3 regions of the Micromonospora fluostatini genome follow, and region 2 is predicted to be linked to each of the others. Evidence: predicted binding sites of a transcription regulator. Region 2 holds the regulator's gene; each other region holds the start of a gene.
What was found. Region 2 encodes HrcA, which represses chaperone genes, less so after heat shock. Its sites were predicted from a motif close to GGTTNGCACNCTCNNNNNGAGNGTGCNAACC; they were not measured.
Positions count from the first base shown of each region.

Region 1: a site for HrcA is predicted at 3,046-3,076, ahead of groES (co-chaperone GroES). Genes of this name have one in related genera too.
Region 3: a site for HrcA is predicted at 2,902-2,932, ahead of groL (chaperonin GroEL). Genes of this name have one in related genera too.

Region 1 is NZ_CP191251.1:6,794,194-6,799,428, forward strand. It holds gene ACQUFX_RS30425 (sugar ABC transporter substrate-binding protein) at 1-536, opposite strand, end outside; gene ybaK (Cys-tRNA(Pro) deacylase) at 946-1,428, opposite strand; gene ACQUFX_RS30435 (THUMP-like domain-containing protein) at 1,618-2,865, opposite strand; gene groES (co-chaperone GroES) at 3,211-3,525, shown strand; gene groL (chaperonin GroEL) at 3,596-5,235, shown strand, end outside.
Region 2 is NZ_CP191251.1:59,678-64,912, forward strand. It holds gene hemW (radical SAM family heme chaperone HemW) at 1-1,035, shown strand, start outside; gene ACQUFX_RS00265 (DUF4870 domain-containing protein) at 1,054-1,779, opposite strand; gene hrcA (heat-inducible transcriptional repressor HrcA) at 2,057-3,079, shown strand; gene dnaJ (molecular chaperone DnaJ) at 3,135-4,274, shown strand; gene ACQUFX_RS00280 (16S rRNA (uracil(1498)-N(3))-methyltransferase) at 4,276-5,010, shown strand; gene ppk2 (polyphosphate kinase 2) at 5,086-5,235, opposite strand, start outside.
Region 3 is NZ_CP191251.1:6,477,729-6,482,963, forward strand. It holds gene paaN (phenylacetic acid degradation protein PaaN) at 1-25, shown strand, start outside; gene ACQUFX_RS28870 (GNAT family N-acetyltransferase) at 123-749, opposite strand; gene ACQUFX_RS28875 (cold-shock protein) at 974-1,177, shown strand; gene ACQUFX_RS28880 (hypothetical protein) at 2,048-2,854, shown strand; gene groL (chaperonin GroEL) at 3,125-4,747, shown strand; gene ACQUFX_RS28890 (hypothetical protein) at 4,900-5,145, opposite strand.

The DNA.
Region 1 (5,235 bases), 600 kb from region 2:
TTGTCGGTCGGCGAACCGTTGAGGTACGCGATCGTCGGCTTCTGCACGCCCTGGTCGGTCAGGCACTTGCTCAGGCCCTCGCCCTGGAGCTTGCCGACGGCCTCGTTGTCGAAGCTGACGTAGTACTGCGCGGAGCCGCCCAGGGTGAGCCGGTCGTAGTCGATGGTGGCGACGCCCTGGGACTTCGCCTTGTCGAGCACGGCCTTGCCGGTGCCGGAGTCCAGGTTCACGATCATCAGGACGGTCGCCCCGTTGGTGATCATCTGGTCGGCGATGGTCTGGAAGGCGTTCTTGTCGTTCTGCGCGTTCTGGATGTCGTACTCGACGCCTGCGGCCTTGAACGCCTCCTCCAGGAACCGGCGGTCGGCGGTCTCCCAGCGGGCGGAGGACTTGCTGTCGGGCAGGATCACGCCGATCTTCGGGGTCTGCCCGTTGTCGCCGCCGGCCCCGTTGCTGCCGGAGTCGTCACCGCAGGCGGTCAGGCTGCCGGTGGCCAGCAGGCCCACGGCGGCGAAGGTGAGGAAGCCCTTGCGCATCTGCTCGGGTCCTTTCGGGGGTGGGGGAGTTGCGGTCGGTGGTTTGTTGTGTCCGGCAACGTATTCCCGGTCACACTCCGCGCGCAAGACCATCGCGACCATAAATTTGTTGGCGGCGGTAACAATCCCGCAACGCCCCCGACACCCCGACGCCAAGCACCCCCGGAACACCTGCACATGCCCCCGGTGCCTCATCCCTACCCCGCAGCCCCACCCTCCACACCCACCCCGCCGCGCCCGGCCGCGCCGCCCCTCGCGCCCGCCGCCCCTCGCGCCCGCCCCGCCTCGTCGCGGTGATCACGGGTCGGGGGGCGTCCGTCGGCGTGTCGCACCACCCATCCCTTGATCGACACGACCCGGTCTCCGGGGCGGGGTGGAGTGGGGTGGACGGGAAGGCGCGGGCTCGGGGTCAGTGAGCGGTGGTGATGGGGGCGGGGGTGGCGGCGGTGAGGGTGACCAGGTCCTGAGGGGCCAGTTCGACCTGGAGGCCACGCCGGCCGGCGGAGACGTAGACGGTCTCGTGCGCCAGGGCCGAGGAGTCGACCACGGTGGGCAGCCGCCGACGCTGACCGAGCGGGCTGATCCCGCCCCGAACGTACCCGGTGGCCCGCTCGGCGGCGGCCCGGTCGGCCAGCGCGGCCCGCTTGCCACCCACCGCCGCCGCGAGCGCCTTCAGGTCCAGGTCGCCGCCGACCGGCACGACCGCCACCACGAGCGCGCCGTCGACCTCCGCCACCAGCGTCTTGAACAGCCGCCCCGGGGGTACGCCGAGCGCGGCGGCGACCAGTGCGCCGTAGTTCGGCAGGTCCGGCGACACCTCGTACGGGTGGGTGCGGTGGGTCACCTTCCGCGTGACCAGCAGCGCGATCGCCGGAGTACCCCGTCCCGCCATGCCCGCCACGCTATACCCGCCCCACCCGGCCGCCCCGCCTCCCCTGGCTGCGGTCACGCGCGTCGATCATGGAGTGTGCGGGGACTTTGATCTCCGTCTCCACCGCCAACTCCATGATCACCGCGACGGGGGAGGGTCGGGTGGGGGAGGGGCGGGTGGGGGAGGGAGGGGTGGGGGTGGGGTGAAGGGTTAGGTGGGGTGGCAGAGGAGGGCGGTGGGGGTGTTGGCGACCCGGGTGAGGACCAGGCTGGCCGGCTGGTCGCCAGCGAGGCGCAGGTCGCGGCGGAGCTTCTCCGGTTCCAGCGCCGACCCGCGCTTGAGGATCTCCACCCGGCCGACCCGACGCTCCCGCAGCAGCGCACGCAGCCGCTTCAGCGAGAACGGCAGGACGTCGGTGATCTCCAGGCAGCGCGCGTACGGGGTGGCGACCGCGCGGTCGGCGTAGAGGTACGCGATGGCCGGGTCGGCGAGGGTGGCGTCCAGGTCGGCGGCGAGTTCGGCGACCAGGTGGGCCCGGACCACCGCCGGGTCGGGGTCGTACAGGAAGCGACGGACCGGCCCGACCGGCGCCTCCACCGTCCCGTCGCCGGTCACCTGGTGTACCGCCGTGCCGGCCACCGGGGTGTGAGAAGGGTTCCCTTCTCTACCGTATGCGTTAACAGGGGGCCCTTCCTTACACCTCAGGAGGGTGGCGCGGCGGGGGGAGTGGGCGAGCGGACCGCACCAGAGGGCTGCCTCGACCAGGTCGCCGTCCACGCTGACCCACTCGGCCTCGGCGCCGGGCGGGATCAGCGCGTGGTCGATGCCCGGGGCGACCTTGACCACGGTCCGGGGTACCCGTTCGGCCAGCCCGGTGACGAAGTCCCAGGGTGGGGAGTAGGCGTTCGGGTCGAAGATCCGTCGACCGGTGCCGGCGCGGCGGCGGGCCGGGTCGCAGAAGACCGCGTCGACCCGGGTCACGTCGAACGCGGTGGCGTCCCCGCACTTCACGGTGAACAGGTCGGCCAGCCCGGCGGCCTCGGCGTTGGCGGCGGCCATCGTGGCGGTGACCGGGTCGGCCTCCACGCCGTACACCCGGATGCCGGCGCGGGCGGCGGCGAGCGCGTCGGCCCCGAGGCCGCAGCCGAGGTCGGCGAGGGTCGCCACCCCGGCGGCGTGTAGCCGCTGCGCCCGGCGGTCCGCGACGACCGCCCGGGTGGCCTGCTCCAGGCCGGGCCGGGTGAGGAACATCCCGGTGGCGGCGGGGCCGAACTTGCCGACGGCCCGGCGGCGCAGCTCCGCCTGGGTCAGCGCGGCGGCGGCCAGCCCGGCCGGGATCCCGGCGGCGCGCAGCGAGGCCGCCGCGCCCAGCGGGTCGCCGCCGGCCACCGCGTCCGCCGCCGCGAGCGCGGCCGACCCCTCGGGTGTACGCAACGCGGCGAGCTGTTCCAGGTCCACCCGGCCATTGTCCCGAGCCGGCCCGGGGCCCTGCTCCGGTGGGCCACCCTCGGGCAGGTGCCGTGGTCAGCGGGGTCGTGACGGGCGGCGGAGCGGAGCGCGTGAGGTGGGCGATCGGGGGACACGGGGGTGCTGCGTTGGCACTCTCCTTGACGGAGTGCTAGCCGAGGCATAACCTGCGATTAGCACTCTCACCCTGAGGGTGCCAGCTCCCGGCCTGCTGGCGTGGGTGCTGAACGCCAGGCGGACCGGCACCCGCGACGACGGTCCCGCCCGGTGGCATGTGGCAGATTGACGCTGGTCGGCTGAGCCGTCCGGCTACGAAACCCAATACCCCAGGAGGGTATGCCCGTGACTACCGCGACCAAGGTTGCGATCAAGCCGCTCGAGGACCGGATCGTGGTCCAGGCGAACGAGGCTGAGACCACCACGGCGTCGGGCATCGTGATCCCCGACACCGCCAAGGAGAAGCCGCAGGAGGGCACCGTCCTCGCTGTCGGCCCGGGCCGTATCGACGACAAGGGCAACCGGATCCCGGTTGACGTGCAGGTCGGCGACGTCGTCCTGTACTCGAAGTACGGCGGCACCGAGGTCAAGTACGCCGGCGAGGAGTACCTGGTCCTCTCCGCCCGCGACGTCCTCGCGGTCATCGAGAAGTAAGCAACCGATCAGTGTCGCTGCCCCGGTCCGGCTCGCCGGGCCGGGGCAGCGACGCTTCGAAGGGACATTCATGGCGAAGATCCTGAGCTTCTCGGACGACGCCCGGCACCTGCTGGAGCACGGTGTCAACGCCCTCGCGGACGCGGTCAAGGTCACTCTCGGCCCGCGCGGGCGCAACGTCGTCCTGGACAAGAAATTCGGTGCGCCCACGATCACCAACGATGGTGTGACCATCGCCAAGGAGATCGAGCTCACCAACCCGTACGAGAACCTCGGCGCGCAGTTGGTCAAGGAGGTGGCGACCAAGACCAACGACGTCGCCGGCGACGGGACCACCACCGCGACCGTGCTGGCGCAGGCGCTGATCCGGGAGGGTCTGCGCAACGTCACCGCCGGGTCGAACCCGATCGCGCTGAAGCGGGGCATCGACGCGGCGGCGCAGAAGGTCTCCGAGGCCCTGCTGGACCGGGCCGTCGAGGTCACCGGCAAGGAGTCGATCGCGCACGTCGCCACGATCTCCGCGCAGGACGCCACCATCGGCGAGCTGATCGCCGAGGCGATGGAGCGGGTCGGCCGCGACGGTGTGATCACCGTCGAGGAGGGCTCGGCCCTGCACACCGAGCTGGACGTGACCGAGGGTCTCCAGTTCGACAAGGGCTTCATCTCGCCCAACTTCGTCACCGACGCGGAGTCCCAGGAAGCCGTCCTGGAGGACGCGTACGTCCTGATCACCACGCAGAAGATCTCCGCGATCGAGGAGCTGCTGCCGCTGCTGGAGAAGGTCCTCTCCGACAGCAAGCCGCTGCTGATCATCGCCGAGGACGTCGAGGGTCAGGCGCTCTCCACGCTGGTGGTCAACGCCATCCGCAAGACCCTCAAGGTCTGCGCGGTGAAGGCCCCGGGCTTCGGCGACCGCCGCAAGGCGATGCTCCAGGACCTGGCGATCGCCACCGGTGCCGAGCTGATCGCCCCGGAACTGGGCTACAAGCTCGACCAGGTCGGCCTGGAGGTGCTCGGCGCCGCCCGGCGCGTCGTGGTCGACAAGGAGACCACCACCATCGTCGACGGTGGCGGGCAGGCCAGCGAGGTCGCCGACCGGGTCGCGCAGATCCGCAAGGAGATCGAGGCCACGGACTCCGACTGGGACCGGGAGAAGCTCTCCGAGCGGCTGGCCAAGCTCTCCGGCGGCGTCGCCGTCATCAAGGTGGGCGCGGCGACCGAGGTCGAGATGAAGGAGCGCAAGCACCGCATCGAGGACGCCATCGCCGCGACCAAGGCCGCGGTCGAGGAGGGTACGGTCCCCGGCGGCGGTGCCGCCCTGGCCCAGATCCTCCCGGTGCTCGACGACGACCTGGGCCTCACCGGCGACGAGAAGGTCGGCGTCTCGATCGTGCGCAAGTCGCTGGTCGAGCCGCTGCGCTGGATCGCCCAGAACGCGGGCCAGGACGGGTACGTCGTGGTGCAGAAGGTCGTCGGCCAGGAGTGGGGCAACGGCCTCGACGCCGCCACCGGCTCCTGGGTCGACCTGGCCAAGTCCGGCATCATCGACCCGGTGAAGGTGACCCGCAACGCGGTCACCAACGCCGCCTCGATCGCCGGGCTGCTGCTGACCACCGAGAGCCTGGTCGTGGAGAAGCCGGTGAAGGCCGAGCCGGCCGCCGCCGGGGGCCACGGCCACTCGCACGGTCACGGCCACCAGCACGGCCCGGG
Region 2 (5,235 bases):
GAGTACGCCGACACCGTCCTGGCCGAGCTGGCGCTCGCCGGGCGGGTGCTCGGCGACACCCCGCCGCCCCGGGTGTCGACCGTCTTCGTCGGCGGCGGCACCCCGACCCTGCTCCCCGCCGACGACCTGGCCCGGATCCTGGACGCGATCGACCGCACCTGGGGGCTGGCGGCCGACGCGGAGGTGACCACCGAGGCGAACCCGGAGTCGGTGACCCCGGAGTCGTTGAAGACCCTGCGCGCCGCCGGCTACACCCGCATCTCGCTGGGCATGCAGTCCGCCGCGCCCGGGGTGCTGGCGATCCTCGACCGGCGGCACAGCGCCGGCCGGGCCACCGCCGCCGCCCGGGAGGCCCGCGACGCCGGGTTCGACCACGTCAACCTGGACCTGATCTACGGCACCCCGGGGGAGCGCGCGGAGGACTTCGCCGCCAGCCTCGACGAGGTGATCGCCGCCGGGGTCGACCACGTCAGCGCGTACGCCCTGATCGTGGAGGACGGCACCCGGCTGGCCGCGCGGATGCGCCGGGGCGAGTTGCCGTACCCCTCCGACGACGTCGCGGCGGACCGTTACCTGGCCGCGGAGGCCGCCCTCGGCGCGGCCGGCTTCTCCTGGTACGAGGTCTCCAACTGGGCGCGGACGCCGGCCGCCCGGTGCCGGCACAACCTGCTCTACTGGACCGGCGGGGACTGGTGGGGCCTCGGCCCGGGGGCGCACAGCCACGTCGGTGGGGTGCGCTGGTGGAACGTCAAACACCCCACGGCGTACGCGGGCAGGCTGGCGCAGGGACGGTCCCCGGGGCAGGCCCGGGAGGTGCTCACCGCCGCCGAGGCGCACATGGAGGACGTGATGCTGCGGCTCCGGCTCGCCGAGGGGCTGCCGCTGGCGGTGCTCGACGAGCCGGGGCGGGCCGGTGCCGAGCAGGCCCTGGCCGCCGGGCTGCTCGATCCGGCCCGGTACGCCGACGGCTGGGCCGTGCTCACCCTCCGGGGCCGGCTGCTCGCCGACGCCGTGGTCCGCGACCTGCTGCCCTGAGCCCGCCCGGCGGCCGGCTCACTTCACGAAGTGGTACGTCATCGGGTAGCGGTACAGCACGCCCTCGTTGGCCTTGACACCACCGACGATGCCGAAGATCAACGGGACCAGGCCGACGAGGAACGGCACGAAGGCCAGGAGGCCGCAGGTGATGATGCCCAGCACGATGCTGGCGGCGAGCGCGATCACCCAGGTGAGCTGGAAGTTGAGCGCGGCGACCGCGTGTGCCCGCGCGGTGGGCGACTGCGGCCCCTTGACCGTCAGCGCGATCAGCGGCGCCACCCAGCCCAGCAGGCCGCCGCCGACGATCACGCCGAGCGCCCCGCCGAAGTGGGAGACGAGCGCCCAGGTCTTGTCGTCGGCGGTGGGGTACCCCGGCGGAGGCGGCCCGTACGGCCCGCCGCCGTATCCGCCGCCGCCCGGTCCCGCGCCGTACTGGCCGCCGTCCGGAGCCGCGCCGTAGCCGCCGCCGGTCGGGTACCCGACGCCCGGCGGGGGATATCCACCGGCCGGGGGATAGTTGCCGGGCGGGGGAGCGTCCGACGGGGGGTGGGCCCCGCCCGACACCGGCTGCTCCGGTGGCGGATATCCACCGGGTGGGGGGTAGCCGCCCGGGGTGGGCGTCCCGGACAGTGGGGCCGTGGGCGGTTCGTAGCCGGACGGGCCGGCGGGGGGCAGCGGCGAGGTCGGGTCCGGCGGGATGCCGGGGTCGCCCGATCCGGGTGGGCGAGGCGGTTCAGTCATGGAGGTCACGGTAGGTGCAGCCGGCAAGGCGGCACCAGAGCGACACCGGCTCGATCGGCCGGCACGATCGGCCGTCGTCACTCGCAGACATCGACGTGCGCGTGGTCCGTCACTGATCATCGCGCCGGTGGGGGCAGCCGACGTAGACTGGCACTCGCTACAGTCGAGTGCCAGGGCGCGGCCTCGACCCCGGCCGGCACGGCCGGGGCGGGTCGGTCCGGCCGTGCCGGCCCACGGGCGGGTGCGGCGTGGCCGACGTGCGACAGGAGGTGGGGAGATGGGTCTCGACGACCGCAAACTCGCCGTGCTGCGCGCGATCGTCGAGGACTACGTCGCCACCCAGGAGCCGGTCGGCAGCAAGGCGCTGGTCGAGCGGCACCAGCTCGGGGTCTCCCCGGCGACGGTCCGCAACGACATGGCGGTGCTGGAGGAGGAGGGCTACATCCGGCAGCCGCACACCAGCGCCGGCCGGGTGCCCACCGACCGGGGCTACCGCCTCTTCGTCGACCGGCTGTCCCGGGTGAAGCCGCTCAGCCCGGCCGAGCGCCGGGCCATCGAGCGGTTCCTGGTGGGGGCGGTCGACCTCGACGACGTGGTGCACCGCACGGTCCGGCTGCTGGCCCAACTCACCCGGCAGGTGGCCGTGGTGCAGTACCCCAGCCTGGCCCGGTCCTCGGTCCGCCACCTGGAGCTGGTGCCGATCTCCACCACCCGGCTGATGCTGGTCATGATCGCCGACACCGGTCGGGTCGAGCAGCGGCTGGTCGAGCTGCCCGCCCCGATCTGCGCCGACGACGTCACCGACCTGCGTCGGCTGATGAACGAGAAGCTCGTCGGTACCCGGCTGTCGGAGACCCCACCGCTGGTGCAGGCGCTGGTGGAGGAGGCCCCGGCGCAGGTGCGGCCGGCCATGACCACGCTCTCCACCGTGCTGCTGGAGACGCTTGTCGAACGGCACGAGGAGCGGATCGCGCTGGCCGGCACCGCCAACCTGACCCGGGGCGGCCTGCTCGACTTCCAGGGTTCGCTGCGGCCGATCCTGGAGGCGCTGGAGGAGGAGGTCGTGCTGCTCAAGCTGATCGGCGAGGCCGAGCCGAGCACGACCCGGGTGCTGATCGGCGACGAGAACGAGATCGACAACCTCCGGGCCGCGTCGGTGGTCAGCACCGGCTACGGCCCGGGTGCCACCATCGTGGGTGGCCTGGGTGTGCTGGGGCCGACCCGGATGGACTACCCCGGCACCATCGCCACGGTGCGAGCCGTGGCACGCTACGTGGGCGAGCTGCTGGCCCAGAACTGATCAGTCGGGCCGACGACCGGCGCAGAGCGAGACGAACATGAGGACACGGGACGCAGTGGCCAGGGACTACTATGGCATTCTCGGCGTGAGCCGGGAAGCCTCCGATGACGAGATCAAGCGCGCCTACCGCAAGCTGGCGCGGCAGTTCCATCCGGACGTGAATCCGGACCCGGAGGCCCAGGAGAAGTTCAAGGACATCAACGCCGCGTACGAGGTCCTCTCGGACGACCGGAAACGGCAGATCGTCGACCTGGGCGGGGACCCGCTGGCCCCCGGTGGCGGGGCGGCCGGTCCGGGCGGGCCGGGTGCGGGGCCGTTCGCCGGCTTCCAGGACATCATGGACGCGTTCTTCGGTGGTGCCGCCGGTGCCACCCGGGGGCCCCGTCCACGGACCCGCCCCGGGGCCGACGCGATCCTGCGGCTGGAGCTGGACCTGAACGAGACGGCGTTCGGGGTGGAGGCGCCGATCACCGTCGACACCGCCGTGCTCTGCACCACCTGTTCCGGGGCGGGCACCGCCGCCGGCACCCACCTGGCCACCTGCGAGGCGTGCCAGGGGCGGGGCGAGGTGCAGTCGGTGCAGCGCACCTTCCTCGGCCAGGTGGTCTCCGCCCGGCCCTGCACGGTCTGCCAGGGGTACGGCACCACGATCCCGCACCCCTGCCCGACCTGCGCCGGTGACGGCCGGGTCCGGACCCGCCGCTCGCTGACCGTCAAGATCCCCGCCGGGGTGGAGGACGGGATGCGGATCCGGCTGGCCCAGCAGGGCGAGGTGGGCCCGGGCGGCGGCACCCCCGGCGACCTGTACGTCGAGATCCACGAGCGCCCGCACGACGTCTACTCGCGCAAGGGCGACGACCTGCACTGCCGGGTCACCGTGCCGATGACCGCCGCCGCGCTGGGCACCCGGCTGACCATCAAGACGCTGGACAGCGAGGAGTCCGTCGACGTCAAGCCCGGCACCCAGCCGGGCAGCACGCTGCGGCTGCGCGCCCGGGGCGTACCGCACCTGCGCGGCACCGGCCGGGGTGACCTCTACGTCCACCTGGACGTGCGGACCCCGACCAAGCTCGACGCCGACCAGGAGCGGATGCTGCGCGACTTCGCCAAGACCCGGGGCGAGGAGGTCGCCGAGTTGAGCAAGCAGGGCGGCTTCTTCTCCCGGATGCGGGACGCCTTCAACGGGCACGCCTGAGGTGTCGGCGCCGCTGTTCCTGGTCGAGTCGCTGCCGACCGGGGACCAGCTCACCCTCGACGGCCCGGAGGGCCACCACGCGGCCACCGTGCAACGCCTGCGGGTCGGCGAGGAACTGCTCCTCGCCGACGGCCGGGGCGGCACCGCCGCCGCCGTGGTCACCGCCGTCGGCCGGGGCAACCTGGAGATCGAGGTCACCTCCCGGGGGTACGTCGACGCGTCCGTCCCCCGGCTGGTGGTGGTGCAGGGCATCGCCAAGGGCGACCGGGGCGAACTGGCCGTGCAGGCGATGACCGAGGTCGGGGTGGACGAGATCGTGCCCTGGGCGGCGTCCCGCTCGGTCGTGCAGTGGCGCGGTGACCGGGGCGTACGGGCCCGGCAGAAGTGGACGGCCACCGCCCGGGAGGCGGCCAAGCAGGCCCGGCGGGCGTGGCTGCCGGTGGTGGCCGGCGCACCGGACGAGCCGACCCCGACCGTGGCCCGCCGGCTCGCCGGGGCCGCCGCCGCGTTCGTGCTGCACGAGGGGGCGCGGGAGCGGCTGAGTACCGTCGAGCTGCCGACGGCCGGGGAGATCGTCCTGGTGGTCGGCCCGGAGGGCGGCGTCAGCGAGGCGGAGGTGGCGACCTTCACCGAGGCCGGTGCCCGCCCGGTCCGGCTCGGCCCGACGGTGCTGCGTACCTCCACCGCCGGGGTGGCCGCGCTCGCCGTCCTCGCCACCCGCCTCGCCCGCTGGTGAGTGTGTAAGGAAGGGCCCCCTGTTAACGCATCCGGTAGAGCAGGGGCCCCTTCTTAACGCCTTCGGGCGGCTCGCTCACAGCCGGGGGAAGATGTGCACCGGCTGGTCGTCGGGGCGCAGGTCCAGCCCGGCCGGCCCGACGATCAGCGGGTCCGGCGTCCCGACCACCTCGCGGTCGGCGTCGGCGTACCCGAAGCGGTTGAGCACGTGGCGCATGGCCTCCAG
Region 3 (5,235 bases), 910 kb from region 2:
CGTCCAGAGCCGCCGCCCCGCCTGAGGTGTAAGGAAGGGCCCCTTGTTAACGCTTTCGGTAGAGGAAGGGGCCCTTCCTAACACCCGCGGGGGCGGGCGCGGGCGAGGCGAGGGGCACCGGGTCAGGCGGTACGGCGCAACTGCATCTCGGTCAGCGCCGGGATCGTCGGGTGGGGCACCCGTACCCCGGTGTCGGTGAAGCCCAGCCGCCGGTAGGCCCGCACCGCCCGGTCGTTGCCGACCACCACCTCCAGCATCAGCTCCGGTCGGCCGCACTCGCGCGACCAGGCCGCCACCTCCCCGATCAGGTCGGCGAGCACACCGGTGCCGCGCCAGGCCGGCGTGACGTAGACGGCGAAGACCACCGTCACGTCGGGCTCGCCCGGCAGTACCGTGCCACCGGCGTGACCGACGAGCCGTCCGCCCTCCGGGCGACAAACGAGGGCGGGCCCTCCCCGGTGGCCGAGAGGGGTGGGCTCGGCCTGGGGGGTGACCGGGGTGGACGCGGCCGGAGGGTCGGCGGGGGTGGCGATGAACTGGGCGGTACCCCAGCCGGTCGAGCAGGCCGCCACCCGGGCCGCGTACTCGTCGTGGGGGCGGGCCGCCGCATCGGCCAGCGTCTCCAGGAAGGCCAACGGTGAGTCGGCGAGCATCTCCAGGCGCAACGCCCGCATCCGGGCCGCGTCGGGTGGACGGATCCGGCGGACGGTGGCCCGGCGCGGGCCGTCAGTGGCCGGGAGGCTCTTCATGTCGGCATACATACCGTAGCGACGTGGGCCGATGCGATTCGGGTTGATGATCGACCCAATGCGCCCGTTTTGTGGTCGTGCGCCATCGTCACGCCTCGTGTACCGTGCGATTTCGGTCGCCTATTTCGACGGTCGTTATCGGCCCCGGGAAACGGTGGTCCGGACGCTCGGCCGTGTCCGGCGTCCGAGGTTGTTGAGCGCCGCGCAGAGTGAGGAAGTGCACCGTGGCACAGGGCACCGTGAAGTGGTTCAACGCCGAGAAGGGCTACGGCTTCATCGCCGTCGACGGCGGTCAGGACGTCTTCGTTCACTTCTCCGCCATCGAGATGGACGGTTACAAGGCGTTGGACGACGGCCAGCGGGTGGAGTTCGAGATCGCCCAAGGGCAGAAAGGTCCGCAGGCCGAGCGGGTACGCGTCGTCGCCTGAGTGCCGCCGTCGGCGTCGCCGGCACGCCCTCCGTCGGCGGTGGACGGGGATCCGTCACCCTGCGGGGGATGCGTGTCCGGCGCTCGCCGGGGAGGATCATGAGCCGTTCCAGCCGTTGTCGCTGAGGAGGACTCATGACCGACCGACCACCATCGGGCCCACCCGCACCCGACTCCGGTGACCCGGCCGCGCCCGGTCCGGACCCACAGCGGCAGCAGCCGGCTGCGGACCAGCCCGGCTCAGGCTCGGCGGATCTGCCTCCATCCGACGGTCCGCCCGAGGGGCCGGCCACGCCAGGCTCACCGGGCGCACCGGCTCCACCAGGAGCGGCGGAGGCCGCACCGGGTACCGCGCCGGGGGCCGGGGGTGCTGCCGCCGCACCGGGTGCCGAGAGCGGTCCGGGGGCGGCGAGCGGTCCGGAGACCGGGGGCGGTCCGAGGGGCGAGAGCGGTTCGGGGGGTACGGCCTCCTGGGGCAACCCCTACGCCGCCGGGTCCTGGGGCGGCCAGTCCGCCGCGGGCGCGTGGGGTGGGCAGCCCGGCGCGGGCGCCGGGGGCGAGCAGGCGGGCCGGGGTTCCTGGGGCGGTCAGTCCGGGACGGACCCGGCCGGTGCGGCTCAGCCGGGCTGGGGACCGGGCGGGCAGCCACCCGCCTACCCAGGCCAGCCGTATCCCGGTCAGCCCTACCCGGGCCAGCCGTATCCCGGCCAGCCCTACCCAGGCCAGCCCTACCCCGGCCAGCCCTATCCCGGTCAGCCGTATCCGGGGCAGGCGTACCCGGGGTACCCGGGGTACCCGGGGCAGGCGTACCCGGGGGCGGGCGGGGGTTGGAACCCGGCGGACCCGTTGGTCAACCCGCCCGGGGGCGGGCGTGGGCGCGTGGTGGGCGCGCTGTCTCGGGGCGCTCCGCCGGGGCTGGCAGGTGCTGGTACCCCTGATGGTGCTCACCCAGGTCCTGCCGGCGCTGCTCGTCACGGTGCTGTCGCTGGTGCTCGGCCCGTACTTCGGGTTGGAGGAGCCGCCGATCGACAGCGACCCGACCGCGTTCCCGGAGGACTTCTTCGCCGGGCTGTTCCTCTTCGTCACCACGATCTTCGCGGTCACCGTGCTCGTCGGGCTGGTCCAGGGCGTGGGCTGGGCGGGTGGTAGCTGGGTGATCGCCCGGCAGGCGGCCGGCGAGCCGGTGAGCCTCGCCGAGGCGATGCGGTACGGCCTGCGCCGGGCCCTCGGGGTCTGGGGGTGGAGCCTGCTGGTCGGCCTGCTGGTCATGATCGGGATCTGCTTCTGCATCCTGCCCGGGATCTACCTCGCCGCCGCGCTGAGCATGGCCGGGCCGGTGTACGTCTTCGAGCGCCACAACCCGATCGGCCGCTCGTTCCGGATGTTCCACGACCGGCTGGGCCTGCTTCTCAGCCGGCTGGCGCTGGTTGTGGTGATCATCATCGGGGTCGGGCTGGTGGCCGACGTGCTGGAGACGGTGGCGCTGCTGCCCTTCGGTGACGCGCCGCTGGCCGCGCCGGGTACCGCTCTGGGTGCCCTGCTGGCGGTGACCGTGCTGTCGGTGCTGAGCCTGCCCGGCTACCTCGCCCAACTGGTCGGCCTCGTCGTGACGTACGCGGAACAGCGGATCCACGAGGGCCCGGTGGACAGCGCCCGACTGGCTGCGGAACTGGGCTGACCGACGGCATCGTGCTTGCACTCGGCATGGGAGAGTGCTAAACAAGGTATTGGCACTCGCGGTACGCGAGTGCCAATGGTCGGGGCGGTGGGGTCACGATCGTGCGCCGTTGGAGACGGTGGACGGGCGTGACCGGTCGTCGCGGGCTATCCGGCCCGGCCGACGGATGTCGCTGTCACGCGGCGGCGACGTCCCAAGGTGCGTACACCAGACGGCCCATCCGGGACACACACTCGGGTGGCCCGTGAGTGTCCAGGAGGACAACGCCGTATGGCCAAGATTATCGCGTTCGACGAGGAGGCTCGCCGCGGTCTCGAGCGGGGCATGAACCAGCTCGCCGACGCCGTCAAGGTGACCCTCGGCCCCAAGGGCCGCAACGTCGTGCTCGAGAAGAAGTGGGGCGCCCCCACCATCACCAACGATGGTGTGAGCATCGCCAAGGAGATCGAGCTCGAGGACCCCTACGAGAAGATCGGCGCCGAGCTGGTCAAGGAGGTCGCGAAGAAGACCGACGACGTCGCCGGTGACGGCACGACGACGGCGACCGTCCTGGCCCAGGCCCTGGTCCGCGAGGGCCTGCGGAACGTGGCCGCTGGCGCGAACCCGATGGCCCTGAAGCGGGGCATCGAGGCCGCGGTCGCGAACGTCTCGGAGGAGCTGTCCAAGCTCGCCAAGGACGTCGAGACCAAGGAGCAGATCGCCTCCACCGCCTCCATCTCCGCCGGTGACACCAGCGTCGGCGAGATCATCGCCGAGGCGATGGACAAGGTCGGCAAGGAAGGCGTCATCACCGTCGAGGAGAGCAACACCTTCGGGCTGGAGCTGGAGCTCACCGAGGGTATGCGCTTCGACAAGGGCTACATCTCGGCCTACTTCATGACCGACCCGGAGCGTATGGAGGCCGTCTTCGACGACCCGTACATCCTGATCGCGAACAGCAAGATCTCCTCGGTCAAGGACCTGCTCCCGATCCTGGAGAAGGTCATGCAGTCGGGCAAGCCGCTGCTGATCATCGCCGAGGACCTGGAGGGCGAGGCCCTGGCCACCCTGGTGGTCAACAAGGTCCGGGGCACCTTCAAGTCGGTCGCCGTCAAGGCGCCGGGCTTCGGTGACCGCCGTAAGGCCATGCTGACCGACATCGCCATCCTCACCGGTGGCCAGGTCATCAGCGAGGAGGTCGGCCTCAAGCTGGACGCTGTCGGCCTGGAGATGCTGGGCCGTGCCCGCAAGGTCGTGGTGACCAAGGACGAGACCACCATCGTCGACGGTGCCGGCGACGCCGAGCAGATCCAGGGCCGGGTGAACCAGATCCGGGCCGAGATCGACAAGAGCGACTCCGACTACGACCGGGAGAAGCTGCAGGAGCGGCTGGCCAAGCTGGCCGGTGGCGTTGCGGTGATCAAGGTCGGCGCGGCCACCGAGGTCGAGCTGAAGGAGCGCAAGCACCGCATCGAGGACGCCGTCCGCAACGCGAAGGCCGCCGTCGAGGAGGGCATCGTCCCGGGTGGTGGCGTCGCGCTGGTGCAGGCCGGCAAGACCGCCTTCGACAAGCTGGACCTGGCCGGCGACGAGGCGACCGGCGCGCAGATCGTCAAGATCGCGCTGGACGCCCCGCTGCGGCAGATCGCCGTCAACGCCGGCCTGGAGGGCGGTGTGGTCGTCGAGCGCGTCCGTAACCTGGACGCCGGTCACGGCCTCAACGCCGCCTCCGGCGAGTACGTCGACCTGCTGGCCGCGGGCATCATCGACCCGGCCAAGGTGACCCGCTCGGCGCTGCAGAACGCCTCGTCGATCGCGGCGCTGTTCCTCACCACCGAGGCCGTCGTGGCGGACAAGCCGGAGAAGGCCCCGGCCGCCCCGGCCGCCCCGGGCGGCGGGGAGATGGACTTCTGAGTCCGGTTCCCATCGAACGCTGAAAGGGCGGGCCGCGTCAGCGGTCCGCCCTTTCGGTTGTCTGTCCGACGGTCGGCGCCGGCCCGGCGGCTCCGATCCGCACGGCCCGTGGCGGCCCGCCCCGGCACCGTGTTCGGGTCCGCCGGGGCGGCTCAGGTGGGCAGGGGCCGTTGGTTGCGTCGCTTCTGCTGCCGGCCGTACGGCGGGTGGATCCGGATCGGCTCGTCCACCAGTTCCAGCGGTTCCTCGGCCGGGGAGTCCCCGGTACCGGTCATCTCGACCAGTTGCTCGGCGTCACCGGGGTCGAGCCGGTCGAACGGCAGTGGGCCGGGGAGATCGCCGACCGGTACCCAGGCGACAGGCTGGACATCCTCGGTCTGTTCGTCGTCCGTGGTCATCGCTGCCTCCTCTACCGAAACGGTAGGGGGCGCCGATGGTCACCGCCGGTGAACGGTGCTATGAGGATCTATGTCCCATTCGTGCCCGTC